Regions from separate parts of the Brevibacillus choshinensis genome, predicted to be linked through region 1. Evidence: predicted binding sites of a transcription regulator. Region 1 holds the regulator's gene; each other region holds the start of a gene.
The links. Region 1 encodes LexA, which represses DNA repair genes until DNA is damaged. Its sites were predicted from a motif close to CGAACATATGTTCG; they were not measured.
Positions count from the first base shown of each region.

Region 2: JNE38_RS18755 (DNA polymerase IV) is a predicted target of LexA. The motif match lies at 1,405-1,418, and genes of this name have one in related genera.
Region 3: JNE38_RS31055 (YolD-like family protein) is a predicted target of LexA. The motif match lies at 2,082-2,095, and genes of this name have one in related genera.
Region 4: JNE38_RS02165 (carbohydrate kinase) is a predicted target of LexA. The motif match lies at 1,387-1,400, and genes of this name have one in related genera.

Region 1 is NZ_CP069127.1:3,429,615-3,432,743, forward strand. It holds gene crcB (fluoride efflux transporter CrcB) at 26-394, opposite strand; gene JNE38_RS17295 (DUF896 domain-containing protein) at 480-677, opposite strand; gene yneA (cell division suppressor protein YneA) at 769-1,107, opposite strand; gene lexA (transcriptional repressor LexA) at 1,269-1,892, shown strand; gene JNE38_RS17310 (DUF456 domain-containing protein) at 1,937-2,422, opposite strand; gene JNE38_RS17315 (DUF4269 domain-containing protein) at 2,566-3,129, shown strand, end outside.
Region 2 is NZ_CP069127.1:3,721,824-3,724,952, forward strand. It holds gene JNE38_RS18750 (YhjD family protein) at 1-74, opposite strand, end outside; gene JNE38_RS18755 (DNA polymerase IV) at 71-1,315, opposite strand; gene JNE38_RS18760 (VOC family protein) at 1,555-1,914, shown strand; gene JNE38_RS18765 (GNAT family N-acetyltransferase) at 1,908-2,138, shown strand; gene JNE38_RS18770 (hypothetical protein) at 2,135-3,129, opposite strand, start outside.
Region 3 is NZ_CP069127.1:1,026,107-1,029,235, reverse strand. It holds gene JNE38_RS05570 (YolD-like family protein) at 433-678, opposite strand; gene JNE38_RS05565 (C39 family peptidase) at 859-1,452, shown strand; gene JNE38_RS31055 (YolD-like family protein) at 1,625-1,900, opposite strand; gene JNE38_RS05555 (S-layer homology domain-containing protein) at 2,704-3,129, opposite strand, start outside.
Region 4 is NZ_CP069127.1:377,415-380,543, forward strand. It holds gene JNE38_RS02160 (SDR family NAD(P)-dependent oxidoreductase) at 478-1,233, shown strand; gene JNE38_RS02165 (carbohydrate kinase) at 1,464-2,564, shown strand; gene JNE38_RS02170 (pseudouridine-5'-phosphate glycosidase) at 2,568-3,129, shown strand, end outside.

The DNA of each region.
Region 1 (3,129 bases):
CTCTCAGTCCGTTCATTTCGCATTGCTATGTCCATTGTCGTGCCAGCCAAATACCTGCCGCACACGAAAGCAAACCAACCGTCACGCTCAGAAGCGCATACAACAACCCTCGAACAATCTGGCCATCTCCCCAAAAAGAAATGACCTCCAGAGAAAAGGTGGAGAATGTCGTAAATCCCCCCATTACCCCTGTGGCAAACAATAGATACACTTCCGGTGACAACATTCCCCGTTCTTTTCCCCATACAGACAGCAAACCAATCAGAAATGAACCCACGACGTTCGCGAGCCATGTTCCGATCGGCCACCCCGGCTGATTCGCTATCAATGAAAGACCATAGCGCATCATGGATCCGAGTGCTCCTCCTGCTGCCACCGCAATCCATGGAATCATTATGCTTTCCCTCCCATGCTCGGTTCGGAACAAAAAGACACCCTAGCTTGCAGCAAGGATGTCTTTGTTATCAATATCTGTTATCTTACTGTTTCCGACCATTTTCTTCAAGGTCTTCCACGTAACGGATGGAATCCAGGTTTGCTCTCAAAGAAAGCTTTACAGCATCGATATACTTTTGACGAAGTGCTTTTTGCTCGAGCTTTTCTTCCTCGGACAATCCGACCTCTTTTGACTTTTTCACCAGTTCATTAATGCGCTTGATTTCTGCGTCAGATACCACTACTGGTTCCTCCCCACCTGTAAGTAATGCCGCTCCATTATACCATATCCCAAGGGCGGTGCAAGCAGGTCGGGCGTCAGTGAATGGGAAGTTATTCCGGAAGCGGTATTCTCAAGGTCTGGCCAGGGTAAATCATGACACCTTCCATGTCGTTTATTTCTTTGATCGCCGCTACAAGCTCATTCACGTCCATCTTCGCTTCCTCTTGATAGCGAACAGCCAGCTTCCACAAGCTATCTCCGGCACGCACTGTGATTTCCTTTACCGGCGGAGCCACCTCTACACCAGAAGCAAACACCAGTTCGGTCAACAAATAAAAAAAGAGAGAAAAACTAATCAGAAACAATAGAGCCTGTCCTCGGGTAATGCCGAAACGAGTGCGTCGAACTACCTTCTTTTCAAAGCGATTATGTACAGTCAATACAGACATCAATATCTCCTCCTACAAACGTACGTTCTGTTCTCTTGTTACCATCATATATGGGAACGTATGTTCATGTCAACAAAAAAGATCCGAACTTATGTTTGTCGAACGCAAGATCCCATGGTATAATATAGGAAAACATGTTCGAGAAAACTGAGGTGTCTCTTATGTCAAAACTTTCGAATCGACAGCAGGCCATCATCGACTTCATCCGAAAAGAAGTCCGCGATAAAGGCTACCCACCTTCCGTACGGGAAATCGGGGAAGCAGTCGGACTTGCCTCCAGCTCTACTGTACACGGACACTTAGCTCGCTTGGAAAAGAAAGGCCTCATTCGGCGCGACCCTACCAAACCTCGTGCCATTGAGCTCTTGTCTGAGGAAGATCGCTTTCAAGATGATTTTGAAGATTCCGTTGTTCGTGTGCCCGTCATCGGGAAAGTCACTGCAGGTCAACCGATCACAGCCATTGAAGATGTCGAGGAATATTTCCCATTGCCGGAAAACATCGTAACGTCGGACAAGGTGTACATGCTCCGCGTATCCGGTAACAGTATGATCGACGCGGGAATTCTCGATGGCGACTACGTCATTGTCCGTCAGCAGCACGTTGCGAATAACGGTGATATCGTAGTGGCGATGACCGAAGAAGATGAAGCCACTGTCAAACGCTTCTTTAAAGAGAAGAATCATTTCAGACTCCAGCCGGAGAACGCCACGATGGAGCCGATCATCCTCGACGCCGTTTCGATTCTCGGTAAAGTCATCGGAGTCTATCGCTTGATTCACTAATGATTGCAAGTAAAAAGGACAGCCTCTGCTGTCCTTTTTTGCGCCTATGCCGCGATGAAAAACCAAATGATCATCGTCACCTGGAGCACGACTTTGACGACGGCACTTCCCAAAAATCCGATCAATGAGCCAAAGCCTGCCTTGATGGCTTTTTCCATCGTTTGTTTTTGCATGAAGAGTTCTACCAACACGACGAAAGCGAATGGAAGAATGATCATACCGAACGGCGGGAACAAGAAGATCCCGAGCAAAATCCCGATGATCGCCGCAAACGAAGACCACTTAGATCCCCCGTACTTTTTCACAAAATACATATTGGTCAAGAGATCTGCTCCGTACAAGAGCACACTGAGCGCAATCATCCCCCACCAAAAGGATGACGGAAGTCCCGCACCCGGATCTGCAATAAAGAAGTGATAGATCAGGAAGCCGCCCCATAGCAGGATCGTATCAGGTAATACCGGCAGAAAGATTCCGGCGATACTCAATACAAACAAAGCTACCACAATCACCCATAAAAGTATATCCACTACCCCCACTCCTCTCCCTATGGTATACGAGTCAAGCTCATTTTCGTTGCAGTCTGTTTGACAACCGACTACAATCATTTCACACCCCTATTCTATGATCGTTACCCAATTCTTCGGGACCAAAACACGATGGAGGCATCCACATGAAAAACTGGCGTGATCTCGCTTATTTGCAATCCGGCAATGCTCGCCAACAGGCTGCCTGGAATGCCATCTCGCAAATCCGGCTGATGGAATCCTTGTGTGCGTACGATCCCGTTCTCGCCGGCACAATCCCCCTGCAAATCGATGTTCCGGATAGTGATCTCGATATCATCTGCGTGAGTCATGACCTGGATCGCTTTGATGCTGATGTGCGTGCAGCATATGGCAGCATGGAAGGCTATCAGGAGAGCCGTATTCTCGTATCTGGCAAGGATTCCAGCGTCATCGGATTTTATGCACATGACTTCTGGTTTGAATTGTTCGCTCAATCTGTCCCGGTCGAACAGCAAAATGCATACCGCCATATGGTTATCGAGGATCGATTGCTCTCGATCGGCGGTGAAGAGGCTTATCGGGATATTCGAATGCTCAAAGCGAACGGCATGAAAACCGAGCCTGCCTTCGCTCACTACTTCCATATCCCAGGCAATGACCCTTATCAGGCACTTTTGGAGCTAGAGCGCTACCATACGGAAGAGCTTACGTCCTACATTCTCCTCTTC
Region 2 (3,129 bases), 290 kb from region 1:
AAGATGCCATGCAAAATGTACAGGCGCATCATCTCCTGCTCTCCTTCTGGCGATCCCACCTGCTGCTCGGTCACTTGTAATGCCCCCCGATCTTGCGGGCTCGCTCTTTCGCCTGACCTGCTCCGAGCAGAGAAGCTGCCCGCAGGATGGCATCCTGACCGTAGCGGGTGCGGATGTCATCCATCGCATGGGCGAGCGAACGGCGCTTGTGATGATCCGTGAACAGATTGAGCTGCAGGACATTGTCGGGCACCAGCTGTCCCAGCGTGACGCCGATGCTGCGCACGGGGGTCTCCTGCCAATGCCGGTCAAAAAGGCAGCAGGCCGCTTCATACAGCGTCATGGCATCATTCGTCTGCTCCTCCAGCTTCATCTGCCGCCCAAAGCCTGTCATCACATCGAAATCGGCTCCGCGGCAGCCGACAGAAAGTACAGAACCCATCAGCTCCTTGCTCCGCGCCCGCCGGCACACCTCTTCACACAGCTCCAGCAGCACGACCTTGATTTCGGCGCCCGTGTGGTAATCCCGGGGGAGCGTCATGTGGTGACCGATCCCTTTTTGGGTATCGTACGTATTCAGCGAGACCGGCGAGTCATCCAGGCCCCGGGCGGTGCGCCACAGCACCTCGCCATTCACTCCAAAGCGGCGGGTGAGCACATTCGGTGCCAGCTCCGCCAGCTGCCTGATCTGATAGACCCCCATGCGGTGAAAGTGACGCTTCATCCGAGACCCTACGCCAAACAGCTTTTCAATCGGCAGTTTCCAGAGGGTCTCAGCCAGCTCCTCCCGCTTGAGCCAAAAAACGCCTTCCTCCCGCTTCTTGGCAAAGTTGTCACAAGCCATTTTGGCCAGCACTTTATTCTCTCCGATTCCCACCCGGCAGTTGATCCCGGTCTCCAGCCAGACGCGCCGCCGGATTTGCGCTGCCATCTGCAGGGGATCCCCTCCAAACAGGTGGACACTGCCCGTCACATCGAGAAACTGTTCGTCAATCGAGTACGGCTCCACCTTATCCGTGAACGCCTCAAAAATTTGGGTAATCTGCATCGAGATGCGGATGTACATCTCCATCCGCGGACGAACCACCACGAGGTTGCGGCACTTTTGCTGAGCCTGCCACAGTGCCTCCGCCGTAACCACGCCGTACGATTTGGCAATCGGGCATGCCGCCAGGACCACCCCGCTGCGCCGCTCCGGGTCTCCCGCCACGACGATTGGTTGATTCCGCAGCTGTGGGTTGGCCGCTTTCTCGATACTGGCATAAAAACTCTGCATATCGACCAAAAAAACGATCCGTTTGTTCGCATTGGCCATATTGCCATCCCCTTAGTAATTAGAAAACTGAATGTGATAATCCCTATTTGCAGAACAAGCGTTCGCAAATCCTTTTGTTCTTAGTATAGCAAACAAACGTTCGCTTTTATACCCCTTCCCTCTAAAAATGTGCTGGTAATTTTTTCTCCAAGAAAGCAGGGATTCCAAGCACATGGCAGAATCCTGTACAAAAAAGCAGGTGCGCTGTGTGGCGACCTCTAGAAAAGAAGGTGAGTTCCATGGAATCCTCCCCTCTGCAGACAGAAATTGGCGCAGTATTCGTGCCTGTTCGGCACATCGAAGAAGCCCGCGACTGGTATTGCCGGCTGCTCGGCATACCTGCTGATCAAGACATCTTGTTCGGCCATCTCTACTGCATTCCGATGCAAAAGGGCCCCACGCTCATCCTGGACAGCAAAATTTTCCCAAAAAGCTCACCCAGTGACGCTCCGCTGTTTCATTTCAACACGCAGGACATCGAGGCAGCTTACCGCTACCTGCAAGAGATGGGCGTTACGCTCGTGAGCCCCATCGAAAGCGGGCACTGGTTTACGTTCCGCGACCCAGACGGCAACCTGCTGATGGTCTGCAAATGCTAGACGGTCTCACCATCTTGCGACAAGTCAAAAAGTGGGCGTTCGCAGATCGGAACGCCCACCGCCTATGGCTGGATGTCAAAGAGACGAAAAAGTGCGCCCTGCAGCTGTACCTGTCCGAGGGCTTTTGCATGGAGGGCACGCTTCGCGAAGGCCTGCGGACAGGCGATGAGTACGAATCATTGATCGTCCTGTCCATGCTCAGACGCGAGTACACAGGCAGCTAATCCGTCAGATCCTGCTCACTTTGCACGAGCAGCCATTTGCCATCGCTGCTCGCCCCGATCACCCCAACATCATGGGGCAATCCTTCCAGAATCACCCGCTCCCGGCGCTGGTCGGCGTCATAAAGGCGAAGCGACTCTGTGGACGGCTTGCCCTCCTTCCCATCCTCCCACTTGGCATACACCAGCAGGTGCGTCCCCGGCACCCACATTCCCGAGCGCTCCAATTCGGTGATCAGCTTAGCGCCCTGGTAGAGTCCGCCATTATAGTACATCTGGTACTTCCCGTCATCGGACTGGGAATAGCCTGACCATACATCTTGGGCAACAGGGGGATTCCAGCTGATCACTTTCTCGGTTTTCCAATCGTAGCGCTGGCGAACCTCGGTGAGGCTGTCCGCGTTCTCCCGCATGATGAACGTCGCGTAGCGCCCGGCATCGTCGAAGGTCACAGGCAGGATCGAACCGTCCGCCTCGCTCGTCGGGATCGTACCTTTCACTGCTCCAGGAAGTCGCTGCTCTCCTCCCGTTTCGAGATCGCGAATGACGAGATCGAGATCGTCTTTCTGCTCGGCAGCACCCACTGCCATCAGCACGTACCGACGATTATGACTGAAGCTCGCTCCGTGCACGAAGCCCTTCACGTTGACGGGAGTCGCCCATTCGCTTTCCGGCACTTGCCCCTCCCCTTCAGGCTTGGCGTAGAAGAAGCCGCGTCGATCCGCGACAAAATCACCGTTTCCCCGGTAGTTGACGGTCAGCGGTACGGGATAGCGGGTCAGCTCCTTTTGATTCACATCGTAAATGGCATACAGCGGGATGTGGGGCGCATCGCACTCACAAAATTCCCGATAGCGGTATGCGAGCAAGAATCTGTTTTCCCTGTCCAGTGCACGCGAAACAAAATAAGGAGCGGTTAATGCGGAGATCCTTTCTTTCCGAGTCCCATCGAGTGATACCCGCCAAATTTGTCCAGCTGGGATGGCAACGGCAC
Region 3 (3,129 bases), 2.4 Mb from region 1:
AGTACAATTACATACTCTAATCTTTACATAGCTGACTTCATGAGCTGCGTGAAATGTACGTCCCTATTGAATTAGCCTATTCCATGTCATATAAAAGATATTTAATCCTGGATCAAGCGAACTCTCCTTCACGTTGAGCGAGTGCGGTTCACCGAATCGATTCGTTAGAATATCCAAGGCACTAGCGTTTAGTTCAGGTCGATAATCACTTACCGAAACGCAGAAACCCTCATCACTTCCTGAGGCACAGTAAACCACATCGTTTTCTTCATCGTAATATCTAAAAAGATTCTCCGGTTCAATAGATGAACATGCTTCTTCGGCTATTCGAATTATGTTTTCCTGTACCTCGTCCGAAAGAAATTCGACTCTCACAACCAACGTTGTTCCTTCCACAATTCATCATACTCACACCACAAGATTCATATCTTTCTAAGCATAACTAACCCTCATAATGTCCAAGAAAGGGATTTTCCTTATAGAACAATTATCTTCAACATGGACTAATCTTGTCCTTGAATCAAGTACTGTGATCCGCCCACGTACCTTCTCAGCTTCTCCCCAAACTGTTAGAACTCGAACGTCCTTATCTTCTTTTGCTTCCACCAGTTGATTGCCAAGTTCCTCTAGTTCAAACTCATCCCGAGTTGGCCGTTTAGGTATATTTGACTTTGCCAATGCCGCCCCTCCTTATTGAATTGAGTATCAGTCTTACACCGATATAAAAATCCATGAAAACATTTTACTTACAAATAGATTAAGGAAAATTTTTCTAATATAAATGTTTGAAATAATTTACCTAATTTAGTATAATTTGCTTTGTTGCAAAAATATACCAAAATGAGAGGAGCTTTAATAATGTCAATTTCGGTAAGATTCAAGAGTTTAATTGCTTTACTTATGACTGTAGTATTTTTACTAGTACCAAGTTCCGCATTCGCAAGTTACGGATCAGATCCGGAATACCCAACACCACAGATAAAAATTAACTGGGTATATCAAGGTAAGTCCCTCTGGTGCTGGAATGCAGTTTCCGTCATGCTATTGGATTATTATGGAATCAAAATGACTAAAGATGAGTATGCTATGTTTGTAAATGGCCATACAGATAACGTAACCATTCCTGCATTCAAATTCAAAAGTAAACTTAATGAAAAGGGCATATATGGAGATAATCTAAACTCTGCCGCTTCATGGAATCAAATAAAAGCATCAATCGATAAAGGATATCCTATTGTTGCCTTTAAAGAAAAAAAGAAAGATGGTTTTGGGCACACTTATATCATCAATGGTTATTACACAAAAAAAATTGGTGGCGTGGATGTACAGTATGTAATATATAACAACCCAGCCGAAGGTGAAGATGCTCTTCCATACAATGAATTTAATCAAGATAACCCAACCTGGAATTGGACAGGAAGCTGGCTGAATGTCAATAAAATTAAAAGATAAATAACATATAGATAAAGAGATGGTTAAGCCATCTCTTTATCTATTTCGACACACTCATGATATCCTTGACGTTAATCCATTGCGAATCCCAATCGCTCACGAGTTTGAACCGTTTGCGCGCCGCATCTATTTCCCGAACGACTCCCCACGCCTCCTCGATTATTCCCAGGCTTCACTTGCTCGGTACTAACCACTTGACTGTCACTGCGTAGTCATACTGTGTACTTTCGTAAATACGGAAACACATTTCGCTGAACTCATCTTCGTCGATCGACGGCCGCTCCACATACTTTTCATCTTCTTTTATCTGCAGGTACAGCTCGCGTTGCTCAGGCAGTACGAAACGACTTGCTGCAAAGACGTTTTCTACCTTGCTGGCCATCCGTTGTTCCCCTTTCGTTCCCAGGCTTCTAACACTGTGATCTGATCCGTATTGGATCTTTGCCACTCGATATACTCCTCTTTCGCAAGAACCTCAAGCACAGTCATGATACCGCCCTTGTTGCGTCCAGTCTTGATGCACAATTCGTCAACCGTTGGGGTCCTACGTCGCCCAGCTGAGTAGTTGGCGATAACCCGAAGGTCTTTTCTTTCAATATCTGATAACAATTGAACCACCGCCAAAAACAGGAACACACGTTTGTAGTATATGCGAACAGAAAGAGAACATGCAATAAAAAACACCCCACGTTTAGTTGAGTATTGGTTTGTTTCCTTCTCTGGGACCTATATGGTACCCATCGCTCTGGTAGGCCGTAGAGCTTTTGGACGCGATCGCCGTCGTCAAAGCTCAGAACTTCTTCTGCATGATAAAGCAGTGATCATCCAGTTCCACCTTGATTAATTTTTGATTTCACGCCGTATCGTTCTATTCAAGAATCCGTGATTTTTGCGGTTTTTAAAATGGTCCATTTTATTTCCCTTCACTGATTATCAATTTGATGGGGGCAAATGGGGGGCAACAGGAGCACTTTCCAAGATTCGGAGGTGTCTCTTTCCTAATTCAGATCACATTGGACAAAGTCTTCCTGCTTCAAGTTCTATCTTTCTTCCAGAGCGCCTGGAGAATTCTTTGCATCGTAGTTCCGGATGGTAGGGGCTTGTCTTTTGAAGCAAGCTGACTGATTGAGTGGCTCCCGCTTAATACGGCATAGAGTGAGCTGGAAATATGTGTGCGCGATTCTGGACAACAAACAAAAAAAACGAGCTCCTGTAAAAGAGGGGGCTCGTTTTATTCATGGTACGCCTTGCCTATTCGTGAAGATCGGCAAACTCGATTCGCCCATCTTGGTAAAGACGAAGGTCACGAGAGGCCGATTCAATATCGCCTGCTGCCCAATGAGATTGTGCTACATCCGACCAGTGGGTCCCCTGCATGATGGAGAGTGCCGGACGGGCAAACAGACGATTCAAAATCGTGATGGCCTCGGCTCGTGTCAAACGCTGGTTCGGCCGGAATGTTCCATCCTCATAGCCGCGCATTAGACCAGCCTTTTGTACAGCCTCGATAATATTCGACGCCCAATGCCCCTGCGTATCAGAGAATGTGTTTTCAAGCTTCGCAGGCTCTAGTCCTTTTACCTTATAAGCAACAGATGCCATCTCCGCTCGGGTTACTCCTTGTTCGGGACGGAAATAGCCTGTTAGATCACCAGAGAGAATACCTGCTGCTGACAA
Region 4 (3,129 bases), 3.1 Mb from region 1:
ATCGAAGGGATTCATCCATAGATGCCATCTTCAGGTGCATACATTTCCATAGAAACGGTTGAACTTTTGCAAGGAATGAATTATTGTTAAAAGGGTTAAGTAATTTTGGTCTGAGGACGAAGGGAGGGAAAAGTGATGATGGACACTGTTTTCGCGATGGTCGAGGCGTTGGTAAAAGCACCCAGACTGCTTGGGGATTTGCGTGCAACGGGATCAGTCTGCCCTTTTTTTGGCATGCCAATTTCATACGAAAACAGGTACCGGATGCTTTTGCCCCTCGATAGCTCACACTTTACTGCAAGCTGACTTCATGTGGATTGCTATATCGTGATGCGATTATTTATAGAAGACGCCGGTATTCTTACGGCGTCTTTTTTGCGTTCTCAAAAGGAGGTGAGGGTAGCCGAAGTATCACTCAAGCAGCAGGCAGTCCGAAGGCATCATCAAAAAAAACAGGAACAAAGGGAGAGAATCAATATGTCTCATACACAGGTAGCGGTAGTAACAGGAGCAGCAAGCGGAATTGGCAGGGCGACCAGCATCAAGCTTGCGGAAAACGGATATCGAGTGGTGCTTGTAGATTTCAATGAGGAATCAGGCAAGGAAACCCTGCAGCAAATTCAAAGCAATGGGGGAGTAGGCATTTTCGTGAAAGCAGATGTCTCGAACCCAGCCAATGTGGAAAACTATGTGAAGCAGGCCATGGATGAGTACGGGCGTATTGATGTCTTGTTCAACAATGCAGGGATCATTCAAAAGTTCGCTCCGTTTACCGAAGTGTCTATCGAGGAGTACGAACGGATCATGTCCATTAATTTGAAAGGCATTTTTCTGGGAATGAAATATGTCCTCCCGATCATGGAGCAGCAAGGAAAGGGAGCCATCGTCAATACAGCTTCCTCGGCCGGTATACGCCCTGAGCACAGCATCGCGGTCTACTCTGCCAGCAAGCATGCGGTGATTGGTCTGACGAAGGGAGCCGCAATCGAGTACGCGAAAAAGGGGATTCGGATCAATGCTGTGTGCCCCGGCGGGATTGAGACTGCGATCTTCAAGAGCGTGGCCGATACGTTTGCAAACGGTGGATACGTGCCGGAAGAGCTTTCGCCTATGCGAATGGGACGGCACGGTCAGCCAAATGAGATCGCAGAGGTTGTCCTATTCCTGGCTTCTGAAAAAGCGAGCTTCATGACGGGTTCCGTCGTTGCTGTCGACGGCAGTCTGACTGTGTAAAGGAAGTGCTCGTAGCGATAGGAGGTGCAAAAAGGCTGTCGAAAATCGGCAGCTTTTTTTGTACTGATAAGAGAATGATAAGATTCTTATCCAGTATAAGTGCATCCGCAAAAGGCTTGGCGCAGATAAATTTTCTAATTGAAGTCGGTTTGCAAAACTTTTGTTTGTGTGATAGACTTTTGTTTGTAAACGAAGCTGTGAATGCTATTTAGGAAGAAAGGAGGATGACCGTGGACAAAGAAATGCAGATTTTACAGCATATCCGCCACAATCCTTTTATCAGCCAGCAGGAGCTGGCAGACTTGATGGGAATCTCCCGTTCCGCTGTCGCAGGCTACATCGCTCAGCTGACCAAGCGGGGAGAGATCAAGGGACGTGCGTATGTCCTGCGAGAAGAGGGCTCGATCGCGTGCATCGGCGGAGCCAATCTGGACCGCAAAGCGCGCGGGAAACAGCAAGTGCGGCTGCATTCCTCCAATCCCGTCACGATTATGGAATCATGCGGAGGGGTGGCGCGGAACATTGCCGAGAATTTGGGCAGGCTGGGCTGCAAAACCTCTCTTTTTACCAGCATAGGTGAAGATAAAGAAGGGGAATGGATCCTGCAAGAGACGCGCAAGCACGGTGTCGACATCAGCCAGGTATGGCGCTTGCCAACCCAGCGGACAGGCACCTATACGGCTCTGCTGGACATCGACGGGGAGATGGTTGTCTCGCTGGCGAACATGGATATTTATGATGCGCTGACACCGGAAATGTATGCAGACAAGTGGTCTCATATCGCGGCGGCCCAAGCAATATTCCTCGATACAAACGTACCGGCCGATTGCTTGGCTTATATCATCGAGCGCTGCCGGGAAGAGAACATTCCGCTCTTTGTGGACCCGGTCTCTTCTGCCAAAGCCAAAAAGCTGCCACAGCGATTGGACGGAGTCGAAGCCATTTTGCCCAATCGGGAAGAGGCTGAGTTATTGGCAGGAATGAGCATCTCCAGCATCGAGGAGTGCGCCGAGGCTTGCCGCAAAATCAGGGAGCGCGGCGTGAAGCACGTCATCGTGACCATGGGAGAACAAGGCGTTTATTATCAGTCAGAGGATGTATCCAAGCATTTCACTCCGTACCCTACGGAGGTCGTGGATGTGACTGGTGCGGGAGATGCCTTTGCATCGGGATTACTGTACGGGTATGTGGGTGGCGAGTCCTTTGAACGAGCCTGCCAATTGGGGCTGGCTGCTTCTGCCCTGACCTTGAAGACAGAGCAGTCCGTATCCCCAATGCTGAAACCGGAACAGCTCGAGATGACCGTAGATCAATTCGAAAAGGAGCGATAAGCAATGAAACAATATATGACCTTCACAGAGGAAGTACGTCACGCCCTGGAAAACAATCTGCCGGTAGTGGCTCTGGAGACGACGATCATTTCGCACGGGATGCCATATCCGCAAAACATCGAGATGGCGAAAGAAGTGGAGCAAATCATCCGTGACAACGGGGCCGTTCCAGCCACGATCGGGATCATGAACGGAAAAATCAAGATCGGCCTGACGGAGAGCGAGCTGGAAGAGTTTGCGACCAACAAGTCCGTAGAAAAAGTAAGCCGCCGCGACTTCCCTTACATCCTCGCGAGCGGTAAAATCGGTGCGACGACGGTGGCAGCTACGATGATCGCAGCTGAACTGGCTGGCATTCATATGTTTGCGACAGGCGGGATCGGCGGGGTGCACCGTGAAGGAGAAATTACATGGGACGTTTCTGCTGACCTGACGGAGCTGGCCCAAACAAACGTTGCAGTCGTTTGCGCAGGCGCCAAGTCCATCCTGGACATCGGCCGTACACTGGAGTACCTGGAGACACAAGGTGTGCCAGTCGTAGGCTACCGCACCTCCGAATTCCCTT